DNA from 2 places in the Rhodococcus sp. SJ-3 genome. Region 2 is predicted to be linked to the other one. Evidence: riboswitches for the same ligand, from Rfam matches in the RefSeq annotation. Region 2 holds a riboswitch; the other holds the start of a gene.
What was found. A riboswitch is a leader RNA that binds a small molecule or an ion and turns the genes downstream of it on or off. The one in region 2 is predicted to bind cyclic di-AMP.
Positions count from the first base shown of each region.

Region 1: another riboswitch for cyclic di-AMP. It lies ahead of ACTDXD_RS16400 (transglycosylase family protein); the one in region 2 lies ahead of ACTDXD_RS26210 (NlpC/P60 family protein).

Region 1 covers NZ_CM123306.1:3,534,906-3,544,041, reverse strand. Annotated here, with positions in the region: gene ACTDXD_RS16440 (sacsin N-terminal ATP-binding-like domain-containing protein) at 1-1,710, opposite strand, end outside; gene ACTDXD_RS16435 (DUF3027 domain-containing protein) at 1,712-2,563, opposite strand; gene ACTDXD_RS16430 (glutaminyl-peptide cyclotransferase) at 2,660-3,451, shown strand; gene ACTDXD_RS16425 (MFS transporter) at 3,546-5,261, shown strand; gene ACTDXD_RS16420 (DUF2771 domain-containing protein) at 5,258-5,752, shown strand; gene ACTDXD_RS16415 (cold-shock protein) at 5,852-6,262, opposite strand; gene ACTDXD_RS16410 (hypothetical protein) at 6,311-6,658, shown strand; gene ACTDXD_RS16405 (YccF domain-containing protein) at 6,655-7,047, shown strand; cyclic di-AMP (ydaO/yuaA leader) riboswitch at 7,382-7,509, shown strand; gene ACTDXD_RS16400 (transglycosylase family protein) at 7,519-8,106, shown strand; gene ACTDXD_RS16395 (hypothetical protein) at 8,212-8,400, opposite strand; gene ACTDXD_RS16390 (helicase-associated domain-containing protein) at 8,461-9,136, shown strand, end outside.
Region 2 covers NZ_CM123306.1:5,636,009-5,645,144, forward strand. Annotated here, with positions in the region: gene ACTDXD_RS26180 (ArsA-related P-loop ATPase) at 1-1,054, opposite strand, end outside; gene ACTDXD_RS26185 (SRPBCC family protein) at 1,051-1,488, opposite strand; gene ACTDXD_RS26190 (polyketide cyclase / dehydrase and lipid transport) at 1,612-2,007, opposite strand; gene ACTDXD_RS26195 (glycosyltransferase family 4 protein) at 2,045-3,214, opposite strand; gene ACTDXD_RS26200 (hypothetical protein) at 3,279-4,607, opposite strand; gene ACTDXD_RS26205 (C40 family peptidase) at 4,700-5,746, opposite strand; gene ACTDXD_RS26210 (NlpC/P60 family protein) at 5,930-6,502, opposite strand; cyclic di-AMP (ydaO/yuaA leader) riboswitch at 6,518-6,681, opposite strand; gene ACTDXD_RS26215 (DEDD exonuclease domain-containing protein) at 7,132-8,880, shown strand; gene ACTDXD_RS26220 (Lrp/AsnC family transcriptional regulator) at 8,931-9,136, shown strand, end outside.

The DNA.
Region 1 (9,136 bases), 2.1 Mb from region 2:
AAGCAGCTCATCAGCGGGGGCGAGTTCACCGTCCACGCCCGGCAACAACAGCCTCCCGAGGTCGTGGGGCACGGCCCCGGCGGGGACCTTCGCGACGAGCGTCAACACGACGGCGGCGAGGTCCTCGGCCGCTCGGTCGTCGGGATCGTGGTACACATCGTCGATGGCTGCGGCGAGCGCCGGATCGCCGAGCAGATCCGCTGCTGTGGCGACGCCCGCGCCGAGCCGGGTCAGCAGCGGGTGCGCCGCATCGGGGTGTACGAGCCTCACCCACGGAAATGCGACGGAGCCGAGGTCGTGCAGGACGACGGTCCGAGGCCCGGTCACGGTCCGTCCATCGGACAGCGGCACCGGAAGGGCCGCGAGCTCCTCGGCTGCGACGGCGTCGACGACCAGGGGTGCCAGCGCCTCGTACAACCTGTTCCACCAGGCCGGCTCCCGCGACTGCCCGGCAAGTAGATCGGCGACTCGCGCAAGACCGATGCGGTGCACGTCGAGCGCAGCAAGCGCCGCCGCGTGTCGAGGTGAGCACAACGCCGGAGAGATCAGTCCCGGGACGACCTCGTCGAGTGCCTCGGCAAGAGCGTCGTCGAGTCCGGTCAGTGCGGTCGCGCGGTCGGGTGCGAGATCGTCGCCCCCGCGTGCGGCGGGCAACCACCTGGTGCGACGAAGCTCGTCGAACAGTGCCTCACGGATGCGTCCGTCGACCTCGCTGCGCGCGAAACCCGGTGTGGGCACCGCCGCGAGTCGCTGATCGCCGGGCAATGCCGCGACGAAATCTGCGTAGCCCGAGACAAGCTGTTCCACCGGAGCGCCGGGCAGAACCCGCCGACGGTCGGGCTGCATCGGAACGTCGGCGACGACAAGGGCGGGTAACGACAGTTCCTCGTCCGACCGGGTGGGTGCGCGGAGCACGTCGTCGCCGACCGGCCGGACCACGCCGTCGACGACGGGCATGAGCCATCGGGCCGAAGCTCCACGATGCTCCCACCAGCAGTGATCGCCGATGCGTAGTTCCCGCAGACCGGACTCGAGAACACGTTCGGTGCGGACGAACTCGTCGTCGTCGACGACGATCGTCTGCAGTGCGGGCAGTTCGAGCAACAGATCCATCGCCTCGCGGCGGAAGTCGCCGAGCAGCGTTTCGACGTCGATTCCGGAACGGACGTCGAGCACCACTTCGGTGTCACTTCCCGCGGCCGGTGCGGTCGTGCTGGGCCACACCAGACGCAGGGTCGGCACGCTGCGGCCGGACACGGCCAATCCGTGTTCGGTCAGCAAGTCACGGGTCTGCGCGGCGGAGAACCTGACGGACCCGGTGTGAGACCGCACCTCGACCTCATCGGAAATTGCGAGTACCGCGGTGAATCCGACGCCGAATCGCCCCACACCGCCACTCTTGCTCGACGCTCGCAAGGCGGTCAGTGCCTGGACACCGGCTTCGTCGAGGGGCGCTCCGGTGTTCGCGATGTGCAGGCAGGTTCCGACCCGCCGAACTCGCAGGGTGCCCGGAATTCCGGCACGACTTGCAGCGTCGGCAGCGTTCTGGGCCAGCTCGGTCAGGACCCGGTCGCGGTATCCGCCGCGGACGAGATCCGCTTCGGTGGCGATGTCCTCTCGTAAACGTGTCGGCGATGACCGCCACGCGGTCACGAGACCATCGCGCAGCGCCGCGGTGCCGAACGGATCCGCGGTGTCGGAGGCGTGCACGTCAGTCGATCTGTTCCGACTGCGCGTTCTCGGTGACGGCTGGGTCGTCGGTGGGCTCTGCAGCGGCACCGGGAAGTTCGACCACCTCCACCGCTCCGTCGTCGTACGCGTCGAACTTCGGCGACCCCGCGCCGGTGGGCAGAGTGGTATCGGAGTGAGCGCCGCAACCGAATTCGGCGTGCACCACATGACCGTCGGCGGCGAGTTCGTTTCCGCACACACCGAACGCTGCCCGCAGCGACCCCGCGAGCGGCAGGTAGAACCCACACAGCATGCACGTCGACGGTGCGGCCTTCGCCATCTCCGAGCGGGGGCCGTATTCACCGTCGAACCAGCGCTCTGCTGCGGCGAGCCGGCCTTCGAGACTCATCACCTGTTTGCGGCCGAGCCCGATTTCACCGGCGGTCTCGTCGACGTCGGGATCACCGGAAGCGGTGTAGCCGGGAACGAGCCGCTCGTCGTCCGGCGCAGGGGCCAGCAGGTCGCCGGGGCCCAGGTCGCCGGGGCGGATGCGTTCGTTCCACGGCACCCATGCGGGCGCAACCAGCGATTCGGGGCCCGGAAGCAATACGAGTTCACTGACGGTGACGTGATCGGATTCGGGCGCCGCGGCCACCACGACGGCCCACTGCCAGCCGTGGTACCCGGCCAGATCGGCTGCGAAGCGGTGGGTGGCTGCGCATTCGTCCTCGGAGGTGACGCCCAGATAGGCGCCGACCACGCCCTCTCCGACCTCGCTCAGGGCAGCCCGAGCGACCTCGACGGCCTCCGCGAGCACCGATCGGACGGCCGGATCCACCGAAGGAACCGTTCCGGGGGCAACGGCAGAAGATGCAACGCTCACGGGCACCATTGTGCCGGACCGATGCCCCGGCATGGTGCCCGGCCACGAGAAGACACATGAGACCGCTGAGAAGAAGCAGGAGAGAACACCGGGAAAATGAACCCCATGACGCGTCGACCGGCTACCTTCGTGCTCGCACTCGTCCTCCTGACCGCGGGATGCAGCGACACCGTCGTCGACGAAACCGGGCCACCCGTAGATCGACTACGCGTCGAGGTCGTTGCGGAGCATCCACACGATCCGGCGGCATTCACCCAGGGCCTCGAACTGGACGGCGGTGAATTGTTCGAGGGCACCGGGCGTGAGGGGACGTCATGGCTGTCGGCCCGCCCACTCGACTCACCCACCGAACGCATCCGGGTGCCACTTCCCGACGACATGTTCGGGGAAGGCATCACCGTCACCGACACGGCGGTGTGGCAGCTCACGTGGAAGGACGGTGTGGCGTTCGTCCGCGACCGCGACACTCTGACCGAGCAGCAACGCATCGACTACGACGGTGAGGGCTGGGGTCTGTGCGACCAACCCCTTCGACTCGTGATGAGTGACGGCTCCGCAGACCTGACGTTCCGAGACCGGGACACGTTTGCCGAACTGGGACGGGTGACGGTACATCGCGACGGCCGTGCGGTGTCGAACCTGAACGAACTCGAATGCACCGACGACGGCGCCGTCTACGCGAACGTGTGGAAGACCGAGGAGATCGTGCGGATCGATCCCGATTCCGGGCGGGTCGAGGCAACGATCGACGCGTCTGCCCTGCGCAACCGACTCGACGAAGCCGATCGAGACAATGTGGACGTCTTGAACGGGATCGCCCACATCCCCGGTACGGACCGATTCCTGGTGACAGGCAAGTTGTGGCCGACGCTGTTCGAAGTCCGGTTCGTCCCATGAGGGTGGCACGCGCAGCCCGCACGTCCGGGCATTGCGAGCGACGCGACAACCGGCCCGACTGCACAACAGGTGCGCGGTGGTGAAGAATCGAAGAGTGACCGAACGGGAAGAGCGACCTGCCGACAAGGCGGATGATCGTGCCCCGGGCTCTCGGCATCCGGGGTACAGCAACTATCCGCCTCCGCGCCGCACTTCTGCGCGCCGCACACCGTTGCCGCCATTGCATCCGATAGACGAGTCGTACCGCTCGGGCCCCGAAGACACCGACAAGCGCGCGGCGGGGCGAGGCACCGGACCGTCGAAGGACTCCTCGGACACGAAGGACGACCGCGCGGATGACACCAGTGGGCCCCGCGCACCGAGGATGCCCCGCAAACTCACCGTGACGCGCGTTGCTGCGTTCCGAAGCCGAGAGCTCACGAACAAGGGAATCGCCACGTTCCGTCGGGCCGCGACCGCCGACGGCGCCGACAAGTCGGGCCTGACGGCACTGATGTACGCGACCATGGCGAACTTCGCAGCCGACGCCGCGATGGCAGTGGCGTTGGCGAACACACTGTTCTTCTCGGCCGCGACCGGTGAGGACAAGACGAAGGTCGCGTTGTATCTGCTCATCACGATCGCACCATTCGCCGTCATCGCCCCGCTGATCGGTCCGCTCCTGGACCGGCTTCAGCACGGTCGTCGCGTGGCGCTGGCGACGTCGTTCGGGTTGCGGACCGTTCTCGCGATCGTCTTGATCTTCAATTTCGACAGCTGGGCATTGTATCCCGCCGCGCTGGCAATGATGGTGCTCAGCAAATCGTTCGCGGTGCTCAAATCCGCGGTCACGCCGCGCGTACTGCCACCCGAGATAGACCTGGTGCGTGTCAATTCCAGACTCACCGTGTTCGGCTTGGTCGGAGGCACCCTCGGCGCCGGAGCAATTGCCGGTGCAGCGGCGTGGGCATTCGATTCGGCGGGCGCACTGTGGCTGTGTGCCGCGATCACCGTTCTCGGCGCGTACCTGAGCATGCGGATACCGGCCTGGGTCGAAGTCACCGAGGGTGAGGTACCCGCGACATTGTCGTACCGCGGGTCCGAGGCCCGCACCGAGGTGCTCGATACCAAGACCGAGGTGCTCTCCCCCGGCGGCAAGAACAGGCAGCCGCTCGGCCGTACGGTCGTCACGGGGTTGTGGGGCAACGGCACCATCCGTGTGCTCACCGGCTTCCTCACCCTGTTCATCGCCTTCGTAGCGAAGAGCACCACCGAACAATCACCGCTCATGCAGGCTGCGATGCTCGGTCTCGTCGGCGCTGCCGCCGCGATCGGGAACTTCGCGGGGAATGCGACCGGCGCACGGATGGCGTTGGGCCGTCCGGCCCTGATCGTTGTGCGCTGCGTGGCCGCAGCAGTCGTCGTGGCGGCGATCGTCGCTGCAACGGACCACGTGCTCGCCGCTGCCCTGGCCGCGCTGGTCGCCGCCTGCGCCAGCGCCCTCGCGAAGGTCTCGCTCGACGCCTCGCTGCAACAGGACCTGCCCGAGGAGTCCATTGCGTCCGGATTCGGCCGGTCCGAGACCGTCCTGCAGCTGAGCTGGGTGCTGGGCGGCGCCATGGGAGTTCTGCTTCCCACCGAGTTGTGGATCGGATTCTCGGTCGTGACGGTGGTGCTGGTTCTCGGTTTCACGCAGACCCTGCTCACCTACCGTGGAAAGACGTTGCTGCCCGGCCTGGGCGGCAGGAGGCCCGAGCACGCCTCCACCGAATCTGCCGACGAGCGTCGAGTACGCACGGATGGGCAGCCGACACGAAATGGGAGCCGATGAATCTGCAAGCCCGGACGAAGAAGGCGATCGCGCTGATCGCGGTAGTCCTGGTGGTGGTCGCCGTGGGTATCGGCGCGGTGGTGTGGAGACTCGTCGACTCGGCCGAGCCGCGACTGCCCGAGATCACAGCCTTCGGAGACGGAAACTCGGTCACGGTCCCTCCGACACAGCACTGCAACATCAATCTCGAGGACTGCGTCGAGAATCCGATCACGCAGCTCCCCGTTCGCGCCGGATTCCCGCTTCAGCTGTCGCTGCCGTCGGAGATCTCCGGTGCGCCGTGGCGTCTGATCGCCGTGTACGGCGATCTCCAGACGGGCGAGACGTTCCTCGACGGCATCATGGTCGAGCCGGGACAGCAGCGCGCGATCACTGTGCCGAGCGACCCGACTCTGCAGTTGCTCGGCGTGGAAGTCCAGCTGCCCTCCGCTGTGGTCGACGAAGCCGGCGAGCCGATCGCTCACGCCGTGTGGGCTGTCCAGACGTTCTGACGCGGCCCGGCCGAGGTCACTCCTCGGTCCGGTGAAGACCGAATGCCGTATCCGATTCGTTCGGATACGGCATTCGGCGTTTCTGTCCTCGTGGTCCGTTCAGTGATCGAGCTCGCGGGCGATGGCTCGCATGACCTCGGAGATCCGCTGTCCAGCCTTGCGGTCCGGGTAGCGCCCACGCTGTAGGTCGGGCTGGACCGCGACTTCGAGAAGCTTGATCATGTCCTCGACCATGCCGTGCAGCTCGTCGGGCGAGCGTCGCTCACGCGCCGGTGCCTCGCGCCGTCCGGCCTGTTGCCGCAACGACGGCTTCTCGAGCAATTCGACCTTGAGCGCCTGGGGTCCGCGACGACCTACGGCCATTCCGAATTCGACGCGTTGGCCCGCTTTGAGGCTCTCGACACCCTCGGGGAGCGCCGACGCGCGAACATAGACGTCCTCGCCTTCATCCTGAGACAGGAAGCCGAAGCCCTTCTCGACGTCGTACCATTTCACCTTGCCGGTCGGCACCGCGCTCACCTGCTCCTGGACGGCCGTGCCCGAGGGCACGATATGGACATGCAAAACAACGCGCCCCAAACTCATCGAGCGGGACGCGCAGACGCGTTCAGTGTACCTCGGCGCACATTCCGCCCCCGACTGCCTGCGACTACCGTAGTCGTCGTGGGTAACTCTTCTTCCGATTCTGCTCGTGCACCCCGCCGGGGCCTGTTCAACGCAGCCATCGCGTGCTTCGTGGTGGGCATCGTGGCAGTGGTCGCAATCTTCCTGACACCGATCGTCACCGACGGCAAGCCGGGTCTCGTGCTTTTCCTGCTCACTCTCGCGTGGCCACTCGGCTTCGCGCTGGCAATCGCGTTCGCTCTGCAGTCAGGTCGGCGCTCGAAGGGCGGTAACGGTTCATGAGGGTCGTTCTCAATATCATCTGGCTGATCTTCGGCGGTTTGTGGCTGGCGCTCGGATACTTCCTCGCCGGCATCATCTGCTGCATCCTCATCATCACGATCCCGTTCGGTATCGCCTCGTTCCGCATCGGCGTCTATGCGCTGTGGCCGTTCGGGAAGACAACGGTCGACAAGCCGACTGCGGGGGCCGGTTCGCTGATCGGGAATGTGATCTGGGTCGTGATCGCCGGCATCTGGCTGGCCCTCGGACACATCACGACAGCGATCGCCATGGCCATCACGATCATCGGTATTCCACTCGCGATCGCGAACCTGAAGATGATCCCGATCTCTCTGATGCCGCTCGGGAAAGACATTGTTCCCGTCGATGCACGCCCAACATACCTGTGACCTTAATCACATAACGAGCTGATAACAGCGCGGGCTCGAAACGGGTTTCGGAGGCTACTCGCGCGACTACCAGCGAGTTCACTCTGGAATAGCCCCAGTACAAGCTCGAGACCGCTTCCGGTCGCGCGTTACCAATTGGTGACACTCGCCCACCGGACCGTTACCGTCGTCATCGGTCGGACCGCCTGGTCCAACCAACCCGGGCCCGCCGCGCCAAATTCCTGTCCCGCGGAAGTCCGGTTATCCCGACGAACGATCCACGAGGGACAGGAAACGGGGGACCCAACCGGTCTCCCTCGGAAGCACCCCGGCCCCCGCCGGGACGCTTCCCCGGAGGCCCGGCCCGCCGCACACGCGGCAGGCCTTGGGGTGAAGCCGGAGCGCTCGACGAGCGCAACGGCCGGACTACCTCTTCAGTCCGAACCCGACAGCTGACCTCGTAGGCGCGTGCGGAGAGGAAACGGAACCGACATGAGCGGACGCCATCGCAAGCCCACCAACACCGGCCGGACCGTCGCGAAGTTCGCGCTGACCGGCGCCGTCCTCGGCGTCACGGGTGTCGCCTTCAGCGGCACCGCCGCCGCAGCACCCGATTCCGATTGGGACCGCCTCGCACAGTGCGAGTCCGGCGGCAACTGGGCCATCGCCACCGGCAACGGCTACCACGGCGGCCTGCAGTTCTCGCCGAGCACCTGGAACGCCTACGGCGGCCAGGAATACGCACCCACCGCCAACCAGGCCAGCCGCGACCAGCAGATCGTCGTCGCCGAGCGTGTCCTCGCAGGCCAGGGCTGGGGCGCATGGCCGTCCTGCTCCTCGAGCCTCGGACTGTCCAGCGCTCCGACACAGCGTGAGGCCCCCAGCGCCCCCGCTCAGTCCACGCCCGCGCCGGTCACCGAGAACCGTGCGGTTCCGCAGCTCGCCGAGGTTCCGGCGCTGCCCGCCGAGGCACAGGGCATCATCGACGGCTTCGAGCAGGGTGTCGACGCACTGCAGGCCGCCGGTATTGCGCTCGACCCGGCCGTCCTCGACGCGGTCCGCGCCGTTCTGCCCCAGTAGGCAGCACTCAGCAGCATCAGCAAAGAACCCCCGCACCGGTCTCGGTGCGGGGGTTCTTCGTTGTCGGGGAGCCTGACAACCGAGGAGGCCTCGGTGTCGAGGAACTCAGCGGTTGATGACGGTGTGCGGGTGCGTGTAGGGAAGCTCGTCCGCCGGGACGGGGAACACGGCGTCCTCGCCGTACGGGGAGAGCGGACCCGAACGCGTCGACGACAGTTCGGTGACCGCATGGTCGCCATCTGCCAACTCCGGCCATCCGCGATCGACGTAGAGGTTCTTCGATTTGTCAGCCATGACGCTCATTTTGGCAGGTGAGTTCGTCTCAGGCCATCTCAGGTCTCTAATCTGGAGCGGATGACACCCGCCACGCCCACCCCCGACGCCGCATCGGACTCGCTCGCCCAGTGGCTGTCCGATCGCCGCGACACGGAACTCGTCGAGCTTCTGCGCTCGCGACCCGATCTGGTGGTGCCCCCACCCGCGTCCATGGGCGTGCTTGCGAACCGCGCACGTCAACGCGCTTCGGTGTTCCGCGCAGCGAACGACTTCACGACCGCCGAGTTCGGAATCATCGAGGCACTTGCCCGTCTCGGAGCTGCAGACGAGGCGGTGGCCAGAAAAACCCTCGTCGATGATCTGCGGGGACGGATCACCGCCAAGGCCGTCGATCGGATTCTCGACCGGCTGCGTTCCGTCCTGCTGGTGTGGGACACACCCGAGGGTCTGCGTCTGATTGCGGCCGCAGTGGAAGCGGTGCCGTGGCGGGTCGGGCGCACCCCCGAAACGGACGCGTTCACCCGCGAGGAACTCGACGTCGTCCTCGCCGAACTCGACCCTGCACAGCGCGGCATCCTCGACACCCTGGCACGCACGTCACCCATCGGGCGTACCCGCGACGCCGCGCCCGGCTCCGACGAGACCCGGCCCGTCCAGAGGCTGCTGGCGTCCGGGTTGCTCACCCGCATCGACGACGAGACGGTCGAACTTCCTCATAAGGTCGGGCAAGCACTACGGGGCGAAGCACCGTTCG
Region 2 (9,136 bases):
ACGAAGGGTCGGCGACCGGGAGGTGCATTCGCATCGTGTACACCGCGTCCACCCCTGTTCCCGTGTCGTGACCGATCCGGACCGGTTCGACGTCGCTCCCCAGCCGCGACGGATCCCGGTCGTGGCGGTGGTGCTGTGTCATCTCGCCGAGCGCCCGCAAGCCTATCGGTTCGTCGCTCCGTCGCTCGTACACGACGACCGGAGTCTCGGTGACCAGCGCACGAATCTCGTCCACGACGGCGGACTGCGCCGCACGCACAGCTGCGACCCACTCGGCGGCGGGCCCGTCGTCGCCGAGGTCAGGCACGAGCCCGTTGACGATCACGGCGTCGAGCCGCAAGGTGGCCATCGCAGTCCAGGAACGAAGCCGACGCAATTCGGCGAACCCTGCGCGGTCGGGAGTCGTCACAAGTGTCGCGCCTGTTCGGGTGCGATCGTCGAGCAGGTCGCGTAGTGCGCCGAGTCCTCCCAGAATCCTGTCGTAGAGGGCCACGACCAGCATCAGTCGGGGGTCGGATCCGGTCGCGGCGGCAATCCGACTGTGTTGCGGCCAGATTCGATCCATGTAGTCGGCGAACGTGCGGGGCGATGCGATCAAGCGGAATGCGTCGGCAGATGCGGGTGCATCGACGATCACAGTGCGCCATCGTCCGTCAGCGGCCAGGCGGGCCACTTCGGTGAGCGCGAGAAGCTCCTGCGCTGCGGGCAATCCGATGAGTTCTTCGGGGGCCGGTAGATCGAACTGTCCGGCGTGTTCGTGTCCCCCCGTGAAGGATGCGAGTCGATGCAGGGTCGCGTAGCGCTGCTCCAGCAACCCGAGTGAATCGATTTCGAGGATGTCGAGACCGTCGGTCACGGACGTGAGACCGGACCCCGCATCGACCGCGAGAACATCGGCCAGCGAGTGCGCCTGATCTATGGAGACGAGGAGCACGGAGCCGTCGGTGCGCGCATCGGTCAGAGCCGTTGCTGCTGCGAGAGTGGTCTTACCCGCTCCTCCTTTACCGAGGAACAGCCGTACGCGGGCGGGTGCCGTCCCGCTCTCGGCGCTCAGCCTTCCACCTGCTTCTTCAGTTCTTTCAGTGCGGTATCCGTGATCACCTTCTCGGCCTTTCTCTTGAACAGGCCGATCATCGGGATGGTCAGGTCGACGGTGAGTTCGTAGTCGACCACTGTGCCCCCGCCGGGGGCATCCCCGAGGACGTAGCTCCCCGATTGAGCCTTCTGGATCTCGCCGCTCTCGAGCTTCCAGCTGACTGCGCGGCCGTCCGGCGCCCAGCGGTATCGCAGGACATAGGTGTCCTTGACGATCCCGGCGTCGAGGACGAACCGGACGGTTTCCGCGCGACCGTCAGGCCTCCGCTCGAGGACCTCGACGGTCTTGGCCGACTCCACCCAGGTGGGGTAGGCGTCGAAGTCCGCGATCACAGCCATCACCTGATCTGCCGGTGCATCGATGGTGATCGACCTCTTGGTCTTCTCGGCCATTCGACGAAGACTCCTTCTCAGTCCGTCCCGTGTACTGAAGGTGCGCGGCCGCCTCCATGTTCGGAGGAGCCGATACCGACGCCGTTGTCTACCACATACCGTATCGACACGGTATCGGTCCGCTCAGGACCGGTCGCCGGGAGCCTCCCCGGCGGGGCGTCCCGCTTCTAGTCGAGCCTTGACCTCGAAGGTCATCTTCTTCCCCGCGACCCTGCGTTCCCGGTTCATGGCCGGCAGGTCGAGTTCGGTCACCCGTTCGGGGGCGATGCCGGTCGGTTCGCAGTGCAGGAAGTAGTGGATGATCGCACCGTCGAGTGAGGGCTCGAGCCACACTTCCATCGTCCCGGTCAGCGAACCCGACACGGCCCATCGGATTCCCTGCTCGGCGCGGTCCTCGCGGACGGTCAACGCGAGGTCCGGCCACCACACCCGCCAGCGGTCCGGCGCTGCGATCTCCGCAGCGATGTGGACGGGGTCCGCCGCGATGAAGCTCTGATCCGACACCTGAATGCTGCTCACGCGGACAGCTTCACATACACGGCACCCGGTCGGTTCGTCACCCCGCGGTTCGGTGCGTGATTCCCGGTCGTTGCGACGCTCCGCTCAGCAGCTCCCGCAGCTTGGCACCGAGAACATCCCAGCGCCACTGGGTCGACACCCACCGCCGACCGGCAGCTCCCATCGCCGCTGCCCGGTCGGGGTCGGCAAGGACACCGGTTATCGCGGTCGCGACAGCGGACACCGAGGTGCCGTCGACGACGAATCCGGTCTCCCCGTCCCGGACCGTCTCGGGAGCACCGCCGGACCTCCCCGCAACCACCGGGACACCTGTGGCGGAAGCTTCGAGGTAGACGATCCCGAGACCTTCCACATCGAGTCCGGCACCGCGGGTGCGACACGGCATCGCGAACACGTCCGCGATCGTGTGATGTGCTGCAAGCTCTGCGGCGGGCACACCGCCGGTGATGACGACGTGGTCCTCGACGCCGTTCTTACGCGCCAGCTCACGCAGCGTGTTCTCGTACGGGCCTCCGCCGACGATCACAAGCACGGCGCCGTCGATGCGACGTCGGATTTCGGGCAGTGCCCGAATCAGAACGTCCTGACCTTTCCGCGGCACCAGCCTCGACAGGCACAGCACCGTCGGCCTGTCCCCGAGTCCGTACCGGTCGCGGAGTTCGGCACGCGCTGCGGGGTCCGGCCGGAACACCTCGGTGTCGACGCCCGACGGCAGGTGTTCGAGGCCGGCCTGGGGACCGAACGCCGCCGCAAACCGGCCTCGGGTGTACCGGCTGACGAAAGTAACGGTGTCGGTCTCGTTGCCGATCCGACGCAGCGCCTGCCGGCCGCCGGGCACCATCGACCAACCCACTTCGTGACCGTGTGTGCTCGCCACGATCCGTTCGGCGCCGGAGCGCCGTAGCACGGGAGCCAGCAATGCCAGCGGCGCGGCGGCGCCGAACCACACCGTGTCGCACCCTGTGTCGGCGAGCAGACGAGAAGCGCGACGCGCGACCGCGGGAGTCGGCAGCATCAGGGTGGTCGGATGCCGCACGACCTCGAACGGCTGGTCCGCGTCGTAGCGGAGGTGACTGTCTCCGCGCCAACGCGGTGCATACACGACGATCTCGTCGGCGGGCAGTTGCGCCGCGAACAACCGCAGATACGACTGGATGCCTCCAGGCCGGGGCGGAAAGTCGTTGGTCACCAGCAGCGTTCGCGACATGTCTATACCGTAGGGCGTGGAGCCTGCGCCTGCTGGACGGGGGCCGGGTCGACGGGAGAGCGTGTCAGAGTCGGTCCGAGAGCCACTCGCCCCACCGGTCGACGACCTCGTCCACACTCGCTCCCACAGTGGCGGCGAAGTCGTGGCTCAGGTCGTCGCCTGCGGGGCCGTCGGCGAGTGCACGGTACAGGGCGGTCAGCTGATCTCGGCCGTACTCTTCGGCGACGAATGTCGCGAGACTCCACGCAGTCTCGTAGGCGGTGCGGGATCGGTCCGGATCAGCGAAGTCGTCGTCCGTGGGGATCTGTGACGGTGCGCCATGGAGATCGACATCCTCGGCGAGGTTCGGGGCGATACGGCGGAGATCTGCGCCGGTCACGGACGCCCCGTCGTCGGACCGGTAGCCGATGTAGTCGGCGTATCCCTCGAGGATCCACAGCGGTGATCCGTCCACAGTTCGCGGCCGCGCCGCGATGTGCGTCAACTCATGCCGGAGCACCGCGCGCAGGCCCTGTCGGGAGAGCCGACTACCTGCAGCCGGGCTGAAGACGATGCGTTGCCCGGTTGCCCTGTCGTGCTGGGTGTCGACAGCATCGGAGATCGCGACCGCTGCGATCTCGTCACCGTTGTGTGCAGTGCCCACCAGGTCGGTGAACTCATCACGACTCGAGGTAACCCATATCAGCGATCGTTTCGGCCAGTCGGCCCCCCATACCTTCGAGACCGCGTCCACAGCGGAGGGCAGTTCGTCCGCGATGTCAGCGGCGAGGTCGGCCGTGTCGGGGTGAGCGAGGATCATCGACCTGCCACCGGCCGTCGCGGTCGTCGTCACGTCGAGAGGTCCGTGATCCCACGGGCCTCTCCACGTCGTGGACACCGAATCGGGAAGCGGCCGGTCGGATGCGATCTTCCATCCGTCGTCGCGAGAGACCACCAGCAGTGTGACGGGCTTACGAGTCGGCGCCTCGTCGACGCCGTCGATCTCGTAGCGCAGCAATGCCGTGAGCGTCCGTACGGGGTCGTCTCCGAACCGGTTGCTCACCTCGCCGGGAACTTCAACTGTCGGCTCGGCACCCAGTTCGTATCCGAACTCGGCCAAGGGCACACCGCGAAGCGCCCGGGCGCGGCTGATCTCTGCCTCGAGCAATTCGGGACCAGCACCAGTGTCGACGATCCCGGCGAGTGCTGCGCGGTCGCCGGTACGTACTGCTTCCGCCCAGGAATCGAGAAGCGCTTGCAACTCCACCCGGACGCCGTACTCGGATTGCTCATGTGACTCGAGGTCGACGAACAGCACTCCGACGGTCACGGCAGCGACCGCGAGGGCGGCGAGCCCGATTCGCTCCCACGGCAGTCGACGACGGATTCGGGGCAGGGTCTCCGGCGCGGGCACGGCGGCAAGTGTATGCGGCGTCTCCCGCCACGCTCTGTGCCGACCGTCGGTGGATCCTCTGTGCCGACCGTCGGTGGATCCTCCGGAGTCGGTCAGTAGCGCCGCGCGCTGTGGAACGGGAAGCTGTCCATCGACTGCACCTTCACCGGCACCCCGAACGTGGAGGCATGCACGATGTTTCCGTCTCCCGCATAAATGCCTACGTGGGAGGCGTCGTTGTAGAAGATGATGACGTCGCCGGGCTGGAGGTTCTCGCGCGAGACCGGGGTTCCGCCCTGAGCTTGAGCTTGACTGGATCGCGGCACGGTCTTTCCGACCTGCTGGTACGCCCAGACCACGAGTCCGGAGCAGTCGAACTGGTCGGGTCCGGTGGCTCCCCACACGTACGGGTCGCCGATGCGGGTGAGTGCGGATCGAAGCGCTCCAGCGCCGTTGCCGGGAATGAGGTGCTGCATGATGCGGTCGGCGTCGAGACCGGGCGGGAACGGGGTTCCTGCGAGGATCGACTTCTCCTCGTCGCTCAGGTTGTCGAAGGCCTCGAGAACTGCGGCGATCTGTACCTCGAGTTCGGTTTCCTGGCGCTGGAGGTCGTCACGCAACGTCTGTGCCTGTTCGGCCGCAACACGCGCAGCTTCGGCCGATTTCTGGGAGACCGACGCGGCGGCCACTGCGGCGTCGGTGGCCCGGCGGAATCCTTCGATCTCGCGATCGGTCTGCGCGCCGAGCACGTCGAGCATCACCATCTGGTCGAGCAACTGCTGAGGCGAGTCGCTGACCATCACGGCGAAGAGACGATTGGTACGCGAACCTCGATAGTTGGCCTGGGCGAGCTTGTCGACAGTGGGCTTGAAGCGGGCGACTTCGGCCTGAGCTGCTGCGAGTGCGTCGTGATCGGCGGCGGCACGAGCATCGAGGTCGCGCTGCTCCGCGAGCCGGCCATCCAATTCGACCCCTGCGTGGTGCAGCGCTTCGGTGGCCTGCTCGGACCGACGTGACAGGTCGGCGAGATGCTCGAGTTTGGCGGTGGGACTGTCACCGATGGGGTCGGCCACTGCAGGCGCGGAGGTCAGAGCAAGGAGGAGAAGTACCCATGCGGCGAGGGCAGTGCGAATGGCCCGTCTGACGGGAACGGAGAACACGACGCTTGTCTTCCTTTCGCAAAGATCTCGATCAGGTTACGGAACCGTATAGCTTCGTGTCTACCCGCGGGTAGCGCATTGCAATTCGTTATTCGCGGTGCCCGTCACAGAGGCCGCACCCGTCGATGAAGTGAGGGTGGACCGGTAGCCACCGATCCACCCTCACAAGGCACTGCTCGTCGATCAGAAACGGCGAGCACCGTCCACAGGCATCGAGTCCAGCGGAGCGACCTTCACCGGCTGGCTCGAGGTCGAGGCGTGCACGATGTTGCCGTTGCCGATGTAGATACCGGTGTGACTGCCGCCGTAGAAGGAGACGACGTCGCCGGGCTGCAACGCGCCGACCGACACAGCTTGACCGGCAGTGGCCTGCTGGTAGCTCGTACGCGGGACGCTGAGCCCCACCTGCTGGTACGCCCATTGCACAAGTCCCGAGCAGTCGAACGCGTTCGGGCCGGTGGCGCCGTAGACGTACGGAGAGCCGACCTTGCTGAGCGCGGCGTCGGCTGCCCGCTGACCGACCGAACTGAACGGCGCGGTGAAGGGTGCGGCGGGGGCGGCTTCGGGAGCAGGCGGAATGAGGTTGGTGACCTCCGGCGGCAGGGTCACTCCTGCGGGAAGTTCGAAAGTGCCGACACCGGGAATGGTGACGGGCTCTGCCATCGCCGGACCGGCGGTGACGGTGATTGCACCGAGCGCGAGGGCGCCGGCGACGAGGGCGCGACGCACTGCACGCTTGTTGTTCTGCGAGACCACGAGGGGTTGTTCTCCAATTCTTCCGTTCACCCGCCGACCGAGTTAGCTGACGGATTCGGGCCGGAAGATCAGCCCTACCCCTCGCCGCGAGTGCGACGGAGGGGATTCACCCCAGTAACACGTGTGGGTCCCCGGCTCGGACGCTCGTGCTCGAGCGGCCGATTAGGCGGTTACCTAGCGGCTCCGGCCCTCGGGAGTGGGCCGGACGAACTATTCCGCTTGGTCTCAGGAAGGTTACGAAACTGCATCACCGAGGCCAACCCGAACTCGCCGAGAATGCGCATTAAGTCCGGTTCGAGCGGTTTGGGACATAGATTGGGCCGCTTTGATAACAACGCGATAACGGCACTGAGGGTCACTATCCTCAGGCGCCGGTCCGATCCGGACGGCCCACGCGAGCAGTCTGCACACCGCCGTAACTCATCCCAGCTCAGAGCGCCGGCCCAACCTCCCCGCAGTCCCCGAAGCGACCACGCGAACGCAGTGCGGCAGCGACCTCCCGACGCGAAGGCAGCACCCCGCCGACGCCGGTCCGATCCACCCTCCCGAGAGACATGTGATCCTCGTCTCATCGGTGCCGGAATGTCGGGTTTCCGCGGGTGTCGGAGGCGGTTTCTACCCTCATGCGCATGACGTCGTCCCCTACCGCCTCCGACACCGCCCACGGTGTCCAACTCAGTTTCGACGAACTCGACACTCCCCTACGCGACACCACCTTCGTAGTGGTCGATCTCGAGACCACCGGTGGACGCTCCGGCGACGACGCCATCACCGAGATCGGCGCAGTGAAGGTGCGCAGTGGTGAGGTCCTCGGCGAGTTCGCGACCCTCGTCGACCCAGGCCGGTCGATCCCTCCCGAGATCGTCCGCCTCACCGGTATCACCACCGCGATGGTCTATCAGGCGCCGCGCATCGAGGAAGTGCTTCCCGCGTTCCTCGAATTCGCCGCCGGTTCGGTCCTCGTAGCGCACAACGCCGGATTCGACACCGGTTTCCTCCGTGCCGCGGCCGCCCAGTGCAATGTGCCCTGGCCACGGTTCCCCGTCGTCTGCACCGTCAAACTGGCCCGGCGGGTCCTCGGGCGCGACGAGGCACCCTCGGTGAAACTCTCCGCACTCGCCGAACTGTTCCGCGTCTCGACCCGGCCCACACACCGCGCACTGGACGACGCACGCGCAACCGTCGACGTCCTTCACGCCCTCATCGAGCGCGTCGGCAACCAGGGGGTCCACAGCCTCACCGAACTACGCGACTACATCCCCGCCATCACGGCGGAACAGCGTGCCAAACGCACCCTCGCCGCGCATCTGCCACACCGCCCGGGCGTGTACCTGTTCCGTGGCCCCTCGGACGAGGCACTCTATATCGGCACGGCCGTGGATCTACGTCGTCGTGTCCGCAGCTATTTCACGGGTTCGGAAACCCGACCGCGTCTACGCGAGATGGTCGCACTGACGACTCGCATCGACCACGTCGAATGTGCGCACGGCCTAGAGGCCGGGGTCCGCGAACTCCGGCTCATCGCCGCCCACACGCCCCCCTACAATCGACGTTCCAAATACCCCACCCGTGGGTGGTGGATCACACTCACCGACGAACCGTTTCCACGCCTGGCGATCTCGCGGACGCCCTCGCCCGACGCGCTCGGCCCGTTCTCCGTCCGGAACGGTGCCGCCGATGTGGCGGCGACCCTTGCCGAATTCAGCGGACTGCGCACATGCACCCGCCGGATCGGCCGATCCGCGCGGCACGGCGACCGCTGCCGGCCCGACGCCGTAGGCGCCTGCTCGGCAGCCTCCTTCGGGCCGCAGAGTCCCGAGGAGTACTCCGCTCAGGTTCTGCGGGCACGTGCTCTCCTGCGTGGCGATGACGCCTCTTCGATCGCGCAAGCTCACGAACGCATCGACGAGTTGGCAGGCAAGGAACTGTTCGAGAACGCGGCACGGCTACGCGACCGCACCGCCGACGCGATCCGTGCGCTACGACGCACGCAGCGCCTCGCGGCACTCGCAGCCATCGACGAACTGATCGCTGCCCGCCCGCGCGCCGAAGGCGGCTGGGATTTCGCAGTGGTGCGCTCCGGCCGGCTCGCGTCGGCGGGCGTCGCGGAACGCGGCGTACGACCCATGCCTGTCGTCGAAGCGATCGCAGCCGGTGCGGAAACGGTACTGCCCGGTCCGGGTCCGCTGCGCGGTGCGGCCGCGGAAGAGTTGGGCCTGGTCGCGCGGTGGCTGGATTCCGACGGGGTGCGCATCGTGCGGACCTCCCACGGATGGTCCGAACCCGTCGAGGGTGCGGGTCGGTGGAGCGAATGGGCCGAGCTGGCACGAGAGGCGTCCGGGGCAGTCCCGGAACCGACGGGGCACCGCATAGGCTGATCGTCACCGGAAGAAGACCTGCGTCACCGGAGTACAGACAAGGAGTCCCCATGATCAACGCCATCGTTCTGATCGACGCCGACGCCCACCGCATACCGGAGACCGCTCGGGCGGTAGCCGACCTCGCCGGAGTCGACACGGTGTACTCGTGCGCCGGGGACGTCGATCTCGTAGCGATCGTGCGTGTCCGCGACCACGAGCAGATCGCCGAGGTGGTCACGCGGGGCATCAACAAGGTCGATGGCGTGAGCAGGAC